3 regions of the Paenibacillus aurantius genome follow, and region 2 is predicted to be linked to each of the others. Evidence: riboswitches for the same ligand, from Rfam matches in the RefSeq annotation. Region 2 holds a riboswitch; each other region holds the start of a gene.
The links. Region 2 has a riboswitch for cyclic di-AMP ahead of MJA45_RS26825 (APC family permease). Riboswitches for the same ligand answer to the same signal wherever they lie in the genome.

Region 1: linked by a shared signal. The riboswitch ahead of MJA45_RS00880 (resuscitation-promoting factor) and the one ahead of MJA45_RS26825 (APC family permease) in region 2 are both predicted to bind cyclic di-AMP.
Region 3: linked by a shared signal. The riboswitch ahead of MJA45_RS10020 (hypothetical protein) and the one ahead of MJA45_RS26825 (APC family permease) in region 2 are both predicted to bind cyclic di-AMP.

The regions. Positions count from the first base shown of each region.
Region 1 covers NZ_CP130318.1:190,225-195,931, forward strand. The annotation lists gene MJA45_RS00870 (ABC transporter permease) at 1-1,128, opposite strand, end outside; gene MJA45_RS00875 (ABC transporter ATP-binding protein) at 1,125-1,871, opposite strand; cyclic di-AMP (ydaO/yuaA leader) riboswitch at 2,152-2,335, shown strand; gene MJA45_RS00880 (resuscitation-promoting factor) at 2,733-3,791, shown strand; gene rnmV (ribonuclease M5) at 3,932-4,486, shown strand; gene rsmA (16S rRNA (adenine(1518)-N(6)/adenine(1519)-N(6))-dimethyltransferase RsmA) at 4,483-5,379, shown strand; gene yabG (sporulation peptidase YabG) at 5,432-5,707, shown strand, end outside.
Region 2 covers NZ_CP130318.1:5,914,820-5,920,526, reverse strand. The annotation lists gene MJA45_RS26830 (M3 family oligoendopeptidase) at 1-348, opposite strand, end outside; cyclic di-AMP (ydaO/yuaA leader) riboswitch at 684-844, shown strand; gene MJA45_RS26825 (APC family permease) at 978-2,804, shown strand; gene MJA45_RS26820 (ATP-binding cassette domain-containing protein) at 2,937-3,803, opposite strand; gene MJA45_RS26815 (hypothetical protein) at 3,800-4,609, opposite strand; gene MJA45_RS26810 (RNA polymerase sigma factor) at 4,590-5,183, opposite strand; gene MJA45_RS26805 (hypothetical protein) at 5,230-5,707, opposite strand, start outside.
Region 3 covers NZ_CP130318.1:2,213,742-2,219,448, forward strand. The annotation lists gene MJA45_RS10000 (glycerol-3-phosphate dehydrogenase/oxidase) at 1-408, shown strand, start outside; gene MJA45_RS10005 (MgtC/SapB family protein) at 413-1,165, shown strand; gene MJA45_RS10010 (glycerophosphodiester phosphodiesterase) at 1,417-2,157, shown strand; gene MJA45_RS10015 (MBL fold metallo-hydrolase) at 2,343-3,170, shown strand; gene MJA45_RS10020 (hypothetical protein) at 3,206-3,418, opposite strand; cyclic di-AMP (ydaO/yuaA leader) riboswitch at 3,526-3,668, opposite strand; gene MJA45_RS10025 (DUF4395 domain-containing protein) at 3,821-4,240, shown strand; gene MJA45_RS10030 (DUF1284 domain-containing protein) at 4,336-4,755, shown strand; gene MJA45_RS10035 (NUDIX domain-containing protein) at 4,782-5,345, shown strand; partial or broken gene MJA45_RS28630 (heterocycloanthracin/sonorensin family bacteriocin) at 5,535-5,707, shown strand, end outside.

The DNA.
Region 1 (5,707 bases), 580 kb from region 2:
GAGAGAGAATGAGGTGCCGGAAAGCGCGGAAGCCGCTCCTAAGACAAGGGCCTGCACGAGTAAGGCGATGAGCACAAGGGTAGTGACGGCACGGATCCGCACTTGTTCTCCACCGGGATACAGCTGAATCCAAGGGGAGTACCGGTGCGCCTGATCGAGAGCGGCCAGCTGCACCCCGGCGATCAGCAGGGCGAGACCATAGATGATCACCTGGGCCAGCTCCCCCTGGAACAAGATCAGGAACAACGCTCCGACCGCAAGCAGCCGCAAATAGATGGAGCTTAGTTCGGAGCGCAGGAACGTCAGGGCATACAGATACAAAAAGGCGGATGAGGACTCAAACGGCAGAAGCTTGGTCAGCCGGGGGAGGAGCATCCGCCTTTTGATGGAATTCGGCCGGGCCGGGACATCCGTGAACCAGCTGAAAAAAAGATAATAGAGATCCCTTTGCGCCTTCTCGTACCGGAGCAGCGCTTCCCAAGGAATGCGGAATTTCGGAAGGCTGCGGATAAGCAAGACGCCAGTCAGCGCCAATCCGAGCAGAAGAAGGAACGCATAAGGCAGCGGAAAGCGGAAAAGGCCGTAAACAGCCATCGTGCCTGCCGCCCACCGGTAAGCGGCGATGAGGCGGCCGTGCCGGATGGAAACGCAGCGTGCCTGCTGCCAGACCGTGAGAAGGCCGGCCCACTTCGTCAAAAGCAGAAAGGCGGCGAGCCACCAATAAGGAAGGGCGCCCGTCCCCGCCCCTTTGTGATACAGCGGCCACACCGCCAAGAGCACCAGGAGAAGCCGGATGCCCTGCATGAGGAAGCTGTGGCGGAACGAAAGCCGGAAATACCCCTGCAGCCGATCCTCGGCCGGAAGCAGGAACACCCGGTCGGCCTCCCGCAAGAAGGTGCGGATGCGCCCGGACGCCACCGTCAGGGCAAGCAGCGGAAGGATGATCCACAAGTAGGGGAAATCCGGGGGCAGCGTCTTCAGAGCTTTGGCATATCCGTAGATTCCGGCGATCAGGGCAAGGATCAGGATAGAGAAAAAGCCGCTTCGGCCCACATCCCTCCAATAAATAGAGGTCTCCCGGAGGAAGGCTTGTCTTCTTGTCCTCCACAGCGTTTCGAAGCCGTTCATCCTTTCCCGCCTCCCCCGACAAGCTCGAAGAAGACGTTGTCCAGGGAAGCTCCCGGCATCCCCGCGGCGGCGCGGATCTCTTCGAGGGTCCCCTGAGCCACGATAACGCCGCGGTGGAGAACGACAAATCTCTCGCAATAGTTCTCAATCGTTGACAAAATATGCGAAGAGATCAGAAACCCGGCTCCCGCTCTCTTGAAGGAAACCATGAGCTCGAGCAGCGACCGGATTCCAAGAGGATCAAGCCCAAGGAACGGCTCATCGATAATGTAAAGCGGAGGTTCGACAAGAAACGCATTCATGATCATGACCTTCTGACGCATGCCCTTGGAGAGGTGGCCCGAGAAGCTGCCGAGCTTATCCTGCATGGAGAAGAGCTCCGCAAGCCTGCCGGCACGTTCTTCGTATATTTGGCGGTCGAGCCCGTAAGCCATAGCGGTCAACTCCAGATGCTCCCGGATGGTCAGCTCTTCATACAGCTCGGGGCTTTCTGGTACATAGCCGATGGAGGTGCGGTGTCCTGGGGTCCGGTCGCCAAGCGTTTGGCCGAGCACCTCGATGGATCCCTTTTGCGGTTTCATCAGCCCGAGAATATGCTTGATCGTGGTGCTTTTGCCGGCCCCGTTCAAGCCGATGAGCCCGACCATCTCCCCTTTGGCCACCGAGAAGTGCAGATCCTTCAGCACCGGCTTATTGAGAAGATACCCCCCATAGAGCCCCTTTAGATGCAAAATCGTTTCCAATTCATCACCCGCTTCGACAGTATATAAACCCTAAAAATCACGCCATGATTTCGAGAATAGTATAATCTTTACCAGGTCCTAATCAAAATTTAACTCAAAAGAAGGCAATAAGCGGAGATAAACCGAGATATAAAGAGATAATTATGGTGTGTTTTTCCGAAATCGTTCCTTTTTGCCTTAAATCGGTTATATTTTTCTTCTTTTCTCGGGCCGATACCTCTTTACAGGTTCTCTTTCACAGCGTATCATACATTCATGATAACTTAATACCGATGCCAATTTTCCAATTTCGCTGAGTTTCCATATGGGAAACGGGGGAACCGTAAATGGTCGGTCGAAGAACTTTTTCGATCGCATCATGGTTAAAGGGGTGAATCACAGGTTTGTCTTTGGCAGACCTGAGTAGGGCGACTCTCTTGTCCGAATCCGTCAGCTAACCTCGTAAGCGTGAAGAGAGAGGTAACGTTGATCGGGCTTGTCTACTAGCTAATGAGCTAAAGCCACGAGAAGGTTCCTCTTCTTATGGCTTTTTTTGTTGTCCAAAAAAGCCATTTTGTCCCATTCGGGCTCACACTTTAACCCACGGAGGTGAATGTAGTACAAGGATTGCCGTTTTTACTCGATTTACGAAAACGGGAATTGGCGTAAAGAAAGTACAAATAAACCCTTAGTCGCGTCAGATATAATCATGCATAACAGTCGACGGCGAGGCTTTGAAGGAGGACCGAAGAAGTGGGCGCAATTCAGTATGAGAACCCCCATGTAAAACGATCATCCAGCATGTCCTTCGCATTGCGTTGGAATCATGAAAACGTTCGAATGATAAGTTTTTTCACTCTCTTTTCACTCAGCGTAATCCTCATGTTTTTCATGTTGTTGTACGGTACGGCTACCAAAAGCGTATCAATGGTGGTGAACGGCAAGGAAACCATTGTGAAGACAAAGCAATTGGACCTGCAGCACCTACTGGATGAACAAGCTATTGTAATCGGGAAGCACGATAAGCTATCCGCCGACCTCAGCACGAAAATCAAGGACGGTGCGACCTTTACGATCGTTCAGAAATCCCCGGTGCAGTTGACCGCAGATGGGGAAACCCGGACCGTGTACACGACGGCCAAGACGGTTTCGAGTCTTTTGGACGAATTGGATATTACCCTGGGAACGGAAGACCGGATTACCCCGTCCCTGGAAGCCGGCGTTACCGGCAATACCGATGTCAAGATTGTAAGAGTTAAGAAGCAAGTCGAAGAGCAGCAAGCGCCGATCGCCTTTACCACGGAAACGCGCCAGGACGCCAACCTGTTGAAGGGCAAGGAACAAACGGTTCAAGAAGGCAAGGAAGGAACCAAAGTTATTAAGACCGAGAAGGTCTTTGAGGACGGCAAGCTCGTCGCTCAGAACCCGCTTGGAGAAGCGGTCCAAACCCCAAGTGTTAACAAGATCGTTGCCCTGGGAACTAAAAATCCGGTAGTCGCCTTGTCGGCACCGGCACCAGAGCCTGCTCCCGCAGCAGCACCGGCAGCTGCAGCAGCACCGGCACCAAAAGCGAAAACCGTCACCAAAGCAGGGGCTCCTGCTTCGTATAAGCAGATCATCAATAATGCTACGCTTACCGCTTATTCCGCCGGCCCGGCTTCGACCGGTAAATCCGCCGGCATGGCCGGATACGGCAAAACGGCTACCGGAACAACCGTTACCGAAGGCCGTACGATCGCCGTGGATCCTAACGTCATCCCGCTGGGATGGTGGGTTTACATTGACGGCATCGGCTACCGCAGAGCGGAAGATACAGGCAGCGCCATCAAAGGCAACAAGATTGATGTCTACTTCGACAGCGAGGCGTACGCCCAGAAATTTGGTTTAAAGAGAGGGTTTACCGTCTATGTGATCGGCCCTAACAAGCCGGCAGGCGAGTAACTCTTATATAGGCATCCAACCGCCCGGGAGACGGATAAGCTCCCGGATGGTATACGTCAGGATTGATTCTGTTATACTATACTTAATCGTAAGAAGAGGCGTCGAACCTCTTCTTTTTGTGCGTAAGAAAGGATCCATACATGATCAAAGAAGTCATTGTCGTAGAAGGCAAAGATGATACGGCCGCGATCCGGCGGGCGGTGGACGCCGAAACGATTGAAACCGGCGGCTCGGCCATCAACGAAGCCGTTTACCGGCGCATCGAGCTCGCCCAGAAGCGCCGGGGGGTCATCATCCTGACCGATCCCGATCACGCCGGAGAGAAGCTCCGCCGGTTGATTACGGCCCGCGTTCCCGGCTGCAAGCATGCCTTTCTCTCTCGGGAGGAGGCTACCCATAAAGGCGACATCGGTGTGGAGAATGCCCCTCCCGAGGTGATCCGTAAAGCCCTGGACAACGTTAAGACCGATTTCCAGCGGGCGGAGTCGGAGATCACGTGGGAAGATATGATCGACGCCGGCCTGGTCGTTCATCCGGAGGCCGCGAGCCGCAGGATGCGGATGGGCCGGCTGCTGGGCATCGGCTATGCCAACGGCAAGCAGTTTCACAAGCGCTGCCGCATGTTTCAGATATCGAGGGAAGAGTTCATCGAGGCCTACCGCCGGATGGACGAGGAAGAGGAGAGTGCGCCATGAGCCAGACGGGGAGCAGACGGGGAGACATCGCGTCTCCCAGCCAAACAAAGGAAATTATTGCGAAGCATGGGTTCTCCCTTAAGAAAAGCCTGGGGCAAAATTTCCTGATCGACCTTAACATCCTGGATAAAATTGTATCCGCTGCCGGACTCGACCGGACGCGCGGGGCGTTGGAGATCGGCCCGGGCATCGGAGCCCTGACGGAACAGCTTGCAAAAGCCGCCGGCCGGGTGGCGGCGGTGGAGATCGACCAGCGGCTTTTGCCGATTCTTGCCGATACCCTGGCTCCTTATGACAATGTTCGCATCGTTCACGGGGATGTGCTCAAGCTGGATTTGAAGGAGCTGGTCCGTGAGGCCTTCCCGGACGTGGATAAGATCAGCGTGGTGGCGAACCTTCCGTATTACGTAACCACGCCTATTGTCATGAAGCTCTTAGAGGAGAAGCTCCCGCTTGATAACATCGTGGTGATGATCCAGAAGGAAGTGGCCGAGCGGATGGCCGCCAAGCCCGGAGGGAAGGAATACGGCAGCCTGAGCATTGCGGTGCAGTATTACGGGGAGCCGGAGCTCGTGACCATCGTGCCGCACACCGTCTTCATTCCTCAGCCGAATGTGGATTCCGCGGTCATCCGGATCAAGATCCGGGAGACGCCTGCCGTCGAGGTGGAGGATGAGCGCTTCTTCTTCGAGGTGGTGCATGCTTCCTTCGCCCAGCGACGCAAAACCATTTCGAACAATTTGCTGAGCCGTTTCTTCGCCAAAGGAGAAAGGGACAAGCTGGACAAAGTGCTCCAGGAGAGCGGCATAGAACCCTCCCGGCGGGGAGAGACGCTGTCGATTGAGGAATATGCCCGGCTGAGCGGCATTCTGAAGCGGCATTTGAATTCCTAAACACCAAACGCCCAGCCCTGCCATAGGATAAAGGCAGGGAGGCGATGATGCGATGAGGCAAGGGGATCTGGTAGTCCGCAAATCCTACGGCGGGGACGTCGTATTTAAGATTCAGGGGGCCGACGGGGAAAGGGTTCTGCTGAAAGGGGTGGAATTCCGGCTGCTCGCCGATTCGCCCGCTTCCGATTTGAGCCCGTTCCGGCCGTCCGAGCATGACCGCCGGTCCGCCGAGCTCCGGTACCGGATCAACCGGTCGGTTCGGCAGCTCGACATGTTCCGCCGGGGGCACAGCGAGACGAGACAGCGGGCAGGCGGACGCCTGCCGATG
Region 2 (5,707 bases):
GGCGGTGGCAAACAGCTGACGGCCCCACTTGGCTTCGAGCTGCTCCCGAAACGGCGATTCGGCAAGCGCTTTATAGAAATCGTTGATCAGGCCTTGGTAAACAGGGCTGTTCTCGTCCATAAAATCCTGCTCCGCCTTGTAAAAAGGATCCTGAGTGTTGATGGTATGACGGATGCGGGCAATGGTGAACATGGAAGAGACGCGCGTTCGGGCCGCGTTGACCGCCTCCATGGCCGCGCTCTGTTCCTCGAACGATTCCGCTTGGCGGAACTGCTCCAGGAGGGCTTGGAATTCCTCGCGGAACGCCTCCATGTCGGGACGGGTGTAGGAGTAATCCGGAAACTTCATAAGAACCCTTCTTTCCATGTGGATTCGGTTTCTTTTTCAGTATACAGGATTTGGGCGGCTGGAGCATAAGGAGACGGCAGGCCAACGCCTGGACCCGTTATGACAAGTCCGGCTGGACGACTTCGCTGTACTCGTCAACCAAACGTTCGGCGGCATGTATGGGGCGTGATCGGGATGATAACGGGCGATTTCGGAATATTTACCTTGCTATGCCCACGAACTATCTCATTGTAACCGCATTCCTATCGGAATAGTAACGTTTTCAAGGATTTTTCCGTTTATAGGCGGTTTTACAAAGTTTGATCCGAGCCGTATGATCATTTCATTACTTCATATACCAACACTCGCTTAATTTCCATTGGAAAACGGGGGACCCAACTGCGGCGAATAAGTACACTCGCTGCACGGGGTGAATCAGTGATGATCCGTCACTGTAGGGCGACTCTAACCGCCCGAATCCGTCAGCTAACTCCGTAAGCGTTGATAGAGAGGGTGAAACAACTTCGGTGAATTTCCGGCCGCAGGGGATACCTCTGCGGTCTTTTTTCGTGCTGATAAAAGTGTTATTGGAAATAATAGAGGGTAAACCCCAAGTCCCATTATCCTTTAGTTCTGGTGGTGAATGATTCATGGTATCTACTTTAAAACGGTGGTTAATCGGGCGGCCTCTTAAATCAACGGAATTAGGGGAGCAAAGACTGAATAAGAAAAAGGCATTGGCCATTCTTTCCTCGGATGCCTTATCCTCCGTTGCCTACGGTCCGGAACAAATTCTGTTGGTTTTAATCACCATAAGTGCCGCAGCATTTTGGTATTCGATCCCGATTGGAATGGGTGTGTTGGTCTTGTTACTGGCACTCATTTTATCCTATCGGCAAATCATCTTTGCTTATCCGCATGGCGGGGGAGCATATGTGGTATCCAAGCAAAATTTGGGTACCTACCCTGGACTTATTGCCGGAGGTTCCTTGCTTGTGGACTATATCCTAACGGTAGCCGTCAGTGTGTCTGCCGGAACGGATGCGATCACTTCCGCTTTTCCAGCTCTACATGCGCATACGGTGAGCATTGCCGTCGTGTTTGTGATTTTAATAACCATTTTGAACTTAAGGGGTCTGACGGAATCGGCTTCGATTTTAGCGTATCCGGTTTATTTATTTGTTCTAGCCTTATTTATTTTAATTGGCGCAGGCCTCTACAACATTCTAACAGGTGGTGTTTCACCGGGTTTACATGCACCGATTGGGACACCGGTAGCAGGCATCAGCTTATTTCTTCTCCTAAGAGCCTTCGCTTCGGGGAGTTCGGCTTTAACCGGGGTTGAAGCCATTTCGAACGCCATTCCGAATTTTAAAGATCCCGCCCCTAATAACGCTGCCAAAACCTTAATGGCCATGGGGGCAATACTTGCCTTGTTATTTTCAGGCATCGTGTTTTTAGCTTATTATTACGGAATTGTACCTAAAGCAGAGGTAACCGTAGTTTCGCAAATCGCGGAACAGACGTTTGGACGGAATTTCATGTATTTCTTCATTCAGGGGACAACGGCATTGATCTTGATTCTTGCGGCTAACACAGGCTATTCGGCTTTTCCGCTGCTTGCTGTGAATCTCGCGAAGGATAAGTTCATACCGAGAATGTTTACCGTACGGGGAGACCGCCTTGGGTACTCCAATGGGATTATCATTCTGGGCTTTTTATCGATCCTGCTGATCCTTGCGTCTAAAGGACAAACCGAAGAATTGATCCCCCTGTATGCCGTAGGCGTGTTCATTCCCTTTACCTTGTCCCAAACCGGGATGATGATCAAGTGGATTCGTCAAAAGCCGGAAGGATGGGTTCTCAAACTCATTATTAACACGACCGGGGCGCTAATCAGTTTCACCGTCACGATGATGTTCTTTTTAACCAAATTGGCGCAGGTTTGGCCCGTATTCGTATTTTTACCGCTCATCGTTTACCTTTTCAACCGGATCAAGAAGCATTACGAAGCGGTAAGCGAACAGTTACGACTTACCACTTGTGAACCGGCGGTACCCATTGAGGGAAATGTCGTCATCTTGCCTGTGGCTGGCCTTACGCATGTGGTGGAACATTCCTTGAACTATGCCAAATCTTTGTCGGCTGATCAGATTATTGCCGTTTTCGTTCCTTTTGAACGAGAAGCTGGAGCGCAGTTTGAAGAAAAATGGAGCAAGTGGCAGCCGGATGTGAGGCTGGTTACGCTGCATTCCCCTTATCGGAGTATCATTCAGCCGCTCAGCAAATTTATTGATGTTGTGCAGCGCAAAGCGAGTGAGTCCCACTATCAGGTTACGGTGATTATTCCGCAGTTCATTCCTAAGAAAGGTTGGCACAACATTCTGCATAATCAAACAAGCTTCATGATCCGCGCCCATTTGCTCTATCGCAAAGACGTGATCGTCACAACGGTTCCGTACCACTTAAAGAAATAGAAATCGGGATGGCAAAATAGCTCCTGCAGCCCGTCTTGGCCTGGAATCGAAACCGAGCCGACGCCAAGTATCGAGTAGAAAATACAAAAAGACGACTCTTGTTCAAAAGAACAGGCAGTCGTTTTTTTGCCGTTATTCGCCTTTCGTCCGGCTCTCCCTTAGCACATACCGGCGGATGAAGTACGCATCCTCCCGAGTCGGATCGGCAGGCACGAACCCGGAAGCCGGGGGTTCCGGGGCCATCACGCGAACCTCCCGGCCGCCAGGCACCTGCCTCCACCCCATGACAAGTTCCTGGGATAGGTCGGCCCACTCCGACTCATTTACGGTGCCGGTCCATACCGACAGAGGAAGGTCCCGGCCCCATTCCTCCGCAGGCCCATGAAAAAGAACGCCGCCTTCGTTCAGCCACAGGATGGACTCGGCCGGCTCCCATTCATTCAGCTCGTGGGACGACACGACCACATGCCGCCGGAGGGCATACCGGCCGAGCCAGCTGACGACTTGGCGGCGTTCCCCGCTGTCGAGGAAGGTCAGCGGCTCGTCCAGAAAGAGATACGCCGGCTGGCCCAGCAGAGCCTGGGCCAGGGCAAGCTTCTGCCGCTGCCCTTGGGAGAGCTCGCGGATCCGCCTCCTTCTTAGGGAAGTCAGGTCCATCTCCTCCAGCAGGGTCCGGGCCGGCTCCTGGTCGTAAATGCCTTTCAGCTCGCCCATGTAGCGGAGGAATTTCTCCGCCGTCATGTCTTCGTGGAGCTCCAGTCCCGAGGGAAGGAATCCGATGCGGCTGCGAAGGATCGGCCGGCTTTCCGCCAAGGACAAGCCGTCGTAGTCGATCCCGCCGCGGTCCGGCAGCCAAGCGGTGGAGAGGATATTCAGCAGCGTGGATTTGCCTGATCCGTTGCGCCCCGTCAGCAGGGTCAGGCCGCGGCCGATGGCAAGCTCCGGAACGTGGAGCCGGAACGGCCCCCGGGCGGCCTCCAGCGCGCGGATCGTGATCATCGCGCTCCTCCGGGGGCGGAAGGAGGCTGCAGCCGGGTTGCCTTTACAAGCGCCGCCGCTGCCAGAAGGAGTCCGGCGGCGAGGAAGCTCCCCTGCAGAGCCATCCCGTCCAAGCCCCAGGACGGGATTCCCGCCGTCCAAGCCTTCGCTGCCGTCATCTGAACGGCCCAGCCGACAATCGATACCGTTAGGGCGGTCGTACTTCCTCTCCACAGCAGAAGCCAGCCCAACAATCCCCCTGCAAAGACGAGGGGAGTGAGCCACCCCAGCAGAAACTCGAGCGCAGGCACCGGCGCCTCCTCGAAGGAAACGGCCAGGCTTCCGGCTGCGCCCAAGAGCACGGTCAAGCCGAGCACAATCACCCAGCGGCCGAGAAGCAGGAGAACCGGCGGATAGGGCGTGATGCTCTCCAAGAGGCGCATGGCCCCGTTAGAAGCGCGGAGGCTGTAAGCCATTCCGCTGAACAGGAGGACGGGCAGCAGCAGGGAATAGAGGCCTCCAGGACCGAGGAACCTCCCGGAGGATCCCGACGTGAGGAGCAGGACCAGCAGGAGCAGGCCGGCGAGCCAGAACGACCACGAATAGAGGAGCAGCTGGGAACGCACCAGCCGGTACAAGGACGGAGCGACGGCTGAGGCGGCAGGTAAGGCGGAAGGCTCCTCCTTCAAGGTGTTGAATTCCTCCTGCAGGGACAGAAGCAGGCTTTGCGTCTCCCCGGGACGGGGGGAGCGGGCCAAGTAATCCGGCATGGCTCGGCGCAGTTCTTTTTCCAGCTCGTTCAGCTGGTCATCGGTCGGTTCTCGCATGAGGGGGCTCCTTCCTTTCCTTAAGAGATTCCTTAGGCCTCCCGAGGAGGCGTTTCTGAAGCTTCTTCAGTCCCGTATACAGATGGGTCTTTATGGAGCTGAGGGGAATCTCGAGCGCGGCGGCGATCTCCTGAAGCTTCAGCTCCTGGTAGAAGCGCAGCACGATAATGTGCCGCTGCACCTCGGGCAGCTCGTCCAGCGTTTCCAGCAGCTCCTTACGGGTCTCCTGCCGCTCATAAATTTCCGAAACCGACGGCTCGGAATCCATGCGCTCGGGCGGCTCTTCGACGAGATGGCTCCCGGTACGGTAACCCGGGCTTTTCCAATAGTCACGGCACAGATTCAAAGCGACCTTATACAGCCAGGGACGGACCGGATCGGGCGGCCGGCCGTTCCTTAGCTGGCGGATCAGACGGAGGAACACCTCCTGAACCAGATCCTCGGCCTTCCGGGCATCCTGGAGAGTACGCTCCAAATAGCCGAGCAGGGGGCCGTGATAGCGGTGAACGAAGGCTTCGAACGCCGCCTGGTCGCCCCGGGCCATGGCCTGGACCAGCTGTTCATCCGTCAGCATATTGTGCTTCCTCTCCTTTCCTTTCCCATGAATGTCCCGTTGTCCTTTATTCCGTCTCTCCTTCCACCACCCAGCGGCTTCGCCGGTTAAGGATCACGGCCGCCGCTGCCGCCGCCGCCATGCTCGCACCTATAAGCCAGAGCCGGTTAACCGGGAAGGACATGTTCTCCGAAAGGCCCGCTGTCAACAGGACGAAAGGGCCGAGAGTCCCGGGCGGCGCGAGTACGCTTAGCATCCACAGCCCGAACCCGGCGGCGAGTCCCCCGTACAGCTTCCGGGACAGAGTCATGCCGAGCATGGTCAACGCTGCGAGGAGCAGGTAAGCGGGCAGGGCTTGCAGCAGAAGAGGCAGCCAGCCCGCATCGGCCGCACCGGGGGACGCTCCATTATACGGGTAATACAGGGCCTCCAGCGTATGAAACCGGAGCCGGTAAGCCCCCATAAGGCCGGCATGCAGCAGCACGGCGGAGGCCAGGGCAGCGGCCATCTTGCGGAGCAGCAGCCTGGTATAGGAGAGAGGGTAG
Region 3 (5,707 bases), 2.6 Mb from region 2:
TACGGTACCGGAGCGATGGGGATTGTCGAGCGCTTTAAGACATCCGCGAAGAAGGACCTCCCTCTGGAGACGAGAGAGCTGAGCGCCCTTGTATCGTATGCCATTGAAGAAGAAATGACGGTAAGCGCGGCCGATTTTGTCCGCTTGAGGACGGGATGGTCGTATTTCAAGCTTCCGAAAGCCGAAAGGCTGAGCGGGGAGGTTCTCTCCCTGATGAAAGAGAAATTGGGCTGGGACGAAGCTCAAGCGGAAGAACAGGCGAAGGAGCTTGACCGGATGTTCCGCAGCATCCACGAGCTGCCGCCCAATGATAAGCAGCTGGAACCCCATGTAAGCCCGGCCGCTCCGGCGCCTGGAACAAAATCACCGGCTTCAAAGCCGACGCCGGTATCGGCAGAAAGGGCGTGACACGATGTCCGGTGTTTGGTATATTTCGGATTGGCATTTAACGATCCGCCTACTCTTGGCCGCCCTCTGCGGAGGGTTGATCGGACTGGAACGGGAGTGGAATCATCATGCGGCCGGATTCCGCACCCATATTCTCGTATGCATCGGCTCGGCCGCCATCATGCTTCTGTCCATTTACGGGTTCTCCCAATTCGTCACGGAAGAGAATGTGCGGATGGATCCGGCCCGTCTCGCCGCCCAGGTGATCAGCGGCATCGGCTTCCTGGGAGCCGGGGCCATTATGAGGACGGGCGCAACCGTATCGGGTCTGACCACCGCCGCTTCGATCTGGGTAGTGGCCGCGATCGGTCTCTGCGTGGGAGCTGGTTTCTATTATTGCGCGGGACTCGCGACCCTACTGGTGCTGGTCAGCCTGTTTCTCCTTAACAAGTGGGAGAAGGTGCTGATGCGGGACCGGCGTCACCAGGAGGTCACCATCAAAATTTTTGACCGGCCGGGTAGCCTCGGACGCATTGCCACGGAATTCGGGCTGCAGGGCATTCAGATCGCGAACGTAAACATGACCCCCGAAGAAAAGCCTGTCTTGGGGGAGAAGGGGGAGCCGGTGATGGAGCTGCGCTTCCGCCTGAAATTTGCAAGTGGAGACCGGATGGTCAAAGCCTTGGAAGGCATCTCCAAAACGGGAGATGTGCTGTCCATCGAATCCAAGTGGAGCAGCAGCCAGACCGTGTCCCGGATGTCCAGTCCATCCGCTTAGCATTTGTGCTTGACAACCAAAATCATCCATGACATACTTGTTCACGAATTAATGCTTTACCATTCATCAGCCAATAAGCCGTGAACCGGGTGGAGACGATGAGAAAACCTAGGAACAAGGCAAAACGGCGCCGTCCGGCGTCGAATTGCTTACAGGTTCCCGGCTTTCTTTCGTCTCCTTTTTGCTGCCGCTGGCGGATCGTTAGCCGACAGCAAAGGAAGACAAATGGACATAGGAGAGAGGGAAAAGACATGGCAACGAACGAAACCAAACCGCTGGTCATTGCCCATCGCGGGGCCGCAGGGGAGGCACCCGAGAATACACTGGCGGCATTTAAGCTCGGCTTGGAGCAGGGCTGCGACGCCTTTGAGCTGGATGTGCATCTGTCCAAGGACGGACAAATCATCGTCATTCACGACGGCACGATCAACCGGACCACGAACGGAACGGGCGCCGTGGCCGACATGACCTTGGAGGAGCTTCGCCGTTATGACGCCGGCTCGTGGTTCTCGGAGGCTTATGCCGGAGAGAAGCTGCCCACGCTCGAGGAAGTATTCGACCTCGCGCCAAGCGGCCTGATGATCAATGTGGAGATCAAGGGAGGCATCGGCGCCGGCATGGAAGAAGCGCTCGTTGACCTCATGCGCCGTAAGAACCGGGTAGATACGGTCGTGGTGTCCTCCTTCGATTTCATCACGCTCGCCACCCTTAAGAAGCTGGAGCCATCGGTTCGGGTCGGCCTGCTGTACGACAACCGTCTGGAGCACCACTGGAAGCTTCCGGAGGCCGCCGGGGTAGAGTCCTTCTCTTTACACGTAGCCATGAGAAGGCTGGAGGCCGCCCACTCGGCCGACGCCCAAGCCCACGGCTATGCCGTCTACCCTTGGACGCTGAATGACGAAACGATAATGCGGAAGGCCATTTCCTTCGGTGTGGACGGCATCATCACCGATTACCCGGGCCGCCTGCGCGCCATTCTGGAAGAGAACTAGGTCTTTCCCCCACAAAAGCCTTCTTTATCCGCGTCTCGGACTAAAGAAGGCTTTTGTTTTTCGGGCGATGGAACGCACCATCCTTATCACCCTCCCCGTGCGGAACGCCGCGTGCTATAATGCAGGAAAAGGCCGCTGGCGGGCTTCCGGGTCAGCGGGCCTTAGGACCGAAGGAGGATGACGACATGCTTGATTACCGGGACGAGGGCTTGGCGATCTTCCAAAGCGCCCTTTACCAGACCACCTCAACGGTGGTTTGGACCCGAGAGCTTGTGCTGGTGACTGATCCGTGCTGGCTGCCGGGGGAGGTTCAGGAGATCCGGTCCTTTGTGGACTCCGTGCGCGGGGACAGGCCATGCTACTTGCTGTTTACCCATGGGGATTTCGACCACATTCTCGGGTGGAAGGCTTTTCCGGAGGCCCGGACTATCGGATCCAGGGGGCTTCATCATCATCCGGAGAAGGAAAAGCAGCTGTTGCTCATTCGGGAGTTTGATGCGGCTCATTATGTAGACAGGGGGTATCCCGTGGACTTTCCGGTGCTCGACCATGTAATGGAAGAAGACGGGCAGAAGCTGGTACTGGGGGAAACGGTGCTCACGTTCTATCTGGCGCCGGGCCATACGGAAGACGGCTTGTTCACGGTAGTGGAGCCTCTTGGGCTGCTGCTGGCGGGAGATTATTTGTCCGATTTTGAACGGCCCTTCGTGTCGCACAGTGCATCGGCCTATGAGGAAACACTGGAGAAGGCTCTGGCTCTATTGAATCGTCACGCCATTCGGCATTTGGTGCCGGGACACGGCCGGCATACGGCAGACCGGACGGAAATGAGGCGAAGGCTGACCCTTGCCCAGGATTACCTGGCTAGGCTTAAGCGGGCCGTGCTGGAAGGAGACGAGGGGGAGATGGAGCGGATGAAGGGGGAACATGCTTATCCATCGGCTTTTACGGAGGAGTGCCACCGGGAGAATATCAGAATCATCCGGGCCGAGCTTGGCCTCGAAGAGAAGTGAAAGGCGGGGAATTCCCCGCCGTCCTGCGTACAGCCTCAGTCACCGACGACAAAGTATCCTCTGCCGAGAATTTCCACTTGGGCTTTGTTTGGTTTAGGCTCTTCCATGTCCGCTTTTTCCGCCTGGACTTCGTTCGACTTTTGCTCTTCGTTTTGCTTGTCAAGCGATTGCATGAAAGCGTAGGCCGACTTCTGGTCCATCTCGTCCAAGTTGTTAAGCAGACCGAACAGTTTCTCTTTGCATAGCATCGCGGATCCCTCCTAAAGTTAAAATGAACGGCGTATTTTACCTTTTGTGGGAACGATGGAAATAGAAATCAAAAAAACACAAGGCTAGACCTTGTGCTGCTTGTCATCTATCCTTCCCACCACGCTTACGAGGTTAGCTGTCGGATTAGGACGGTGAGATCGTCCTTCGGCATACCTGCCGATTCACCCCATGAAAATGTGGTTCCCCCGCTTTTCTTTCAAATGAAAGAAAACTCAGCGATATTCAGTTAGTTAGATTCTAGCTTCTAAAACGGAGAAAGTAAACCCCTTCGATGAAAAATAGGTAAAAAGGTACAGAAATCGACAGCAGGCGTAGGTCAGCTTCCCAAAACGGGCAAGACGAAGTAAACTACAAATATTCCGATAAAAAAGGTGGTTATTATGCCGAATTCCATTCCTCGTCCGCTGGTGCGCGTCAATCAATGGGTGATCGTCCTATCCGTTCTTCTGACCTGGGCAACGGGCTTCTACTGGATTCTTGCCCTTCCTTTCGTTTCCGGTCTGCTCGGGGTGGCGGCCGATTTCAATCCGGTGATGCGGGCAGCCAAGCTCTTCCTCCGCCGGCCGATGGCCGACTATATACCGGAGGACAAAAGCCAGCAGAAGTTTAATCAGCTTCTCGCCGTGCTGTTTCTAGCCGGCGCACTGGTCAGCTATTTGATGGGCTGGCAGACCGCTGCTTATGTCTTCTCCGCTATGGTAGCCTTGGCCGCCTTCATCGCCATTCTAGGCTTCTGCATCGGATGCTTCCTGCTCTTTCAATGGTCCCAGTTCCAGCATAGAAGACGGCGTCCTTCCTGAGCCGGCTGCCCAGAAGGGTCGCTGTCCGTCTCCATTTCGTGGTATAGTCGAAGATGCCGGTTTACGAGCAATAGCGGATGGAGGAGGGAGCAGGCATGACCGTCAAGCTGCGGGGACATCATCTGCTGTGTCTCCTGGGCTACCGGGGAATGGGCTATTCCGCGGAATTTTGCGCCAACATGACTTCGATCTATGAGAGGCTGCGTCAGCAGCCGGAGCAGTCCGTCGAACTGGTGGAAGGACCGGACGAGATTTGCCGGGCTTATCCGGAGGATAAGACGAACCACTGCAGGGGAACGGTAGGGAACCGGGACCGCGAGGTCCTGCAGCGGCTTGGACTTGCGCCGGGTTGGCGGGGAAGCTGGGGGGAAATCACCGTCCTTCTGAAAGAGCGGATTCATCCGGATGACGTAGGCGTCATTTGCGAAGGCTGTCCATGGGAGCCATACGGAGTATGCCGGGATGGCGTCCGTCTCGTTAGAGAGGACCTACCTTTGCCGGCGGTAGAGAGATAGAGGACAAGAAATCATACAAAGGTGGAATGGCGTTGGAAATCAAGTACTGCCTCTCTTGCGGCACCGGGTTGGCCGAGAGGGATTTTGACGGAACGGTAAGAATGGCCTGCCCGGCCTGTTCATTTGTTCATTGGGGCCATTACAGCGTCGGGGTGGGAGCTCTTCTGAAGCGGGATGGGAAAATTCTGCTCGTGCGCCGCGCCCAGGAGCCCGGAAAGGGCCGCTGGACCAACCCTGGGGGATACATAGAGCAGCACGAGCCCATTCACGAAACGATTGTCCGTGAGGTGCTGGAGGAAACGGGGGTTAGGGCAGCGGTTCGTTCCATTATTGCCCTTCGCGACCAGCCGAGAGCCGTTCATAACGTCTATATCGCCTTCGAGATGGAGGACTTGGGCGGGGAGCCGGTGCCGGACGGAATCGAGGTGGATGCGGCCGGCTTCTACAGCGTGGAGGAGATAGCGGATATGAACGTCGCGGGCTTCACGTTATGGCTCATCGAAGCGATGGAAAAGGCCCGTCATGAAGGATTGGCCGTTGATGTCCGGGATGATGCTTCCCTGCAGGGAAATATTTTGTTTCGTGCGTAGAAAGGGGCTGCCGTTTCTATACGGCGGAACCGTGTGAACAGGTTCGAACGAGGGTTCGGGCTTGTTTTTTTTGTGAAAAGAATCGAAGACAAGGAACCCGAGGGACCCTCCTGACATAGTGTGTGGTATCTCGCCGGATGGGCAAATGCCTGACGGCCACATTCCAAAGTCAAACGGAGGGTATTTCTTATGACAGATTTTCAAAATGAGCTTCTTAACCTGCCGGTTTCGGATTATCGGACCGGGGAAGTGACGCCCTGGGACGCCCAGGCTCAGCAAGCGGCCGATCCAGCCCGCCTTTGTGTAGGCTTAGGCTTAGGAGGCTTAGGCTTCGGATTCTTCCGCTGTGGTCTGTTCTGCGG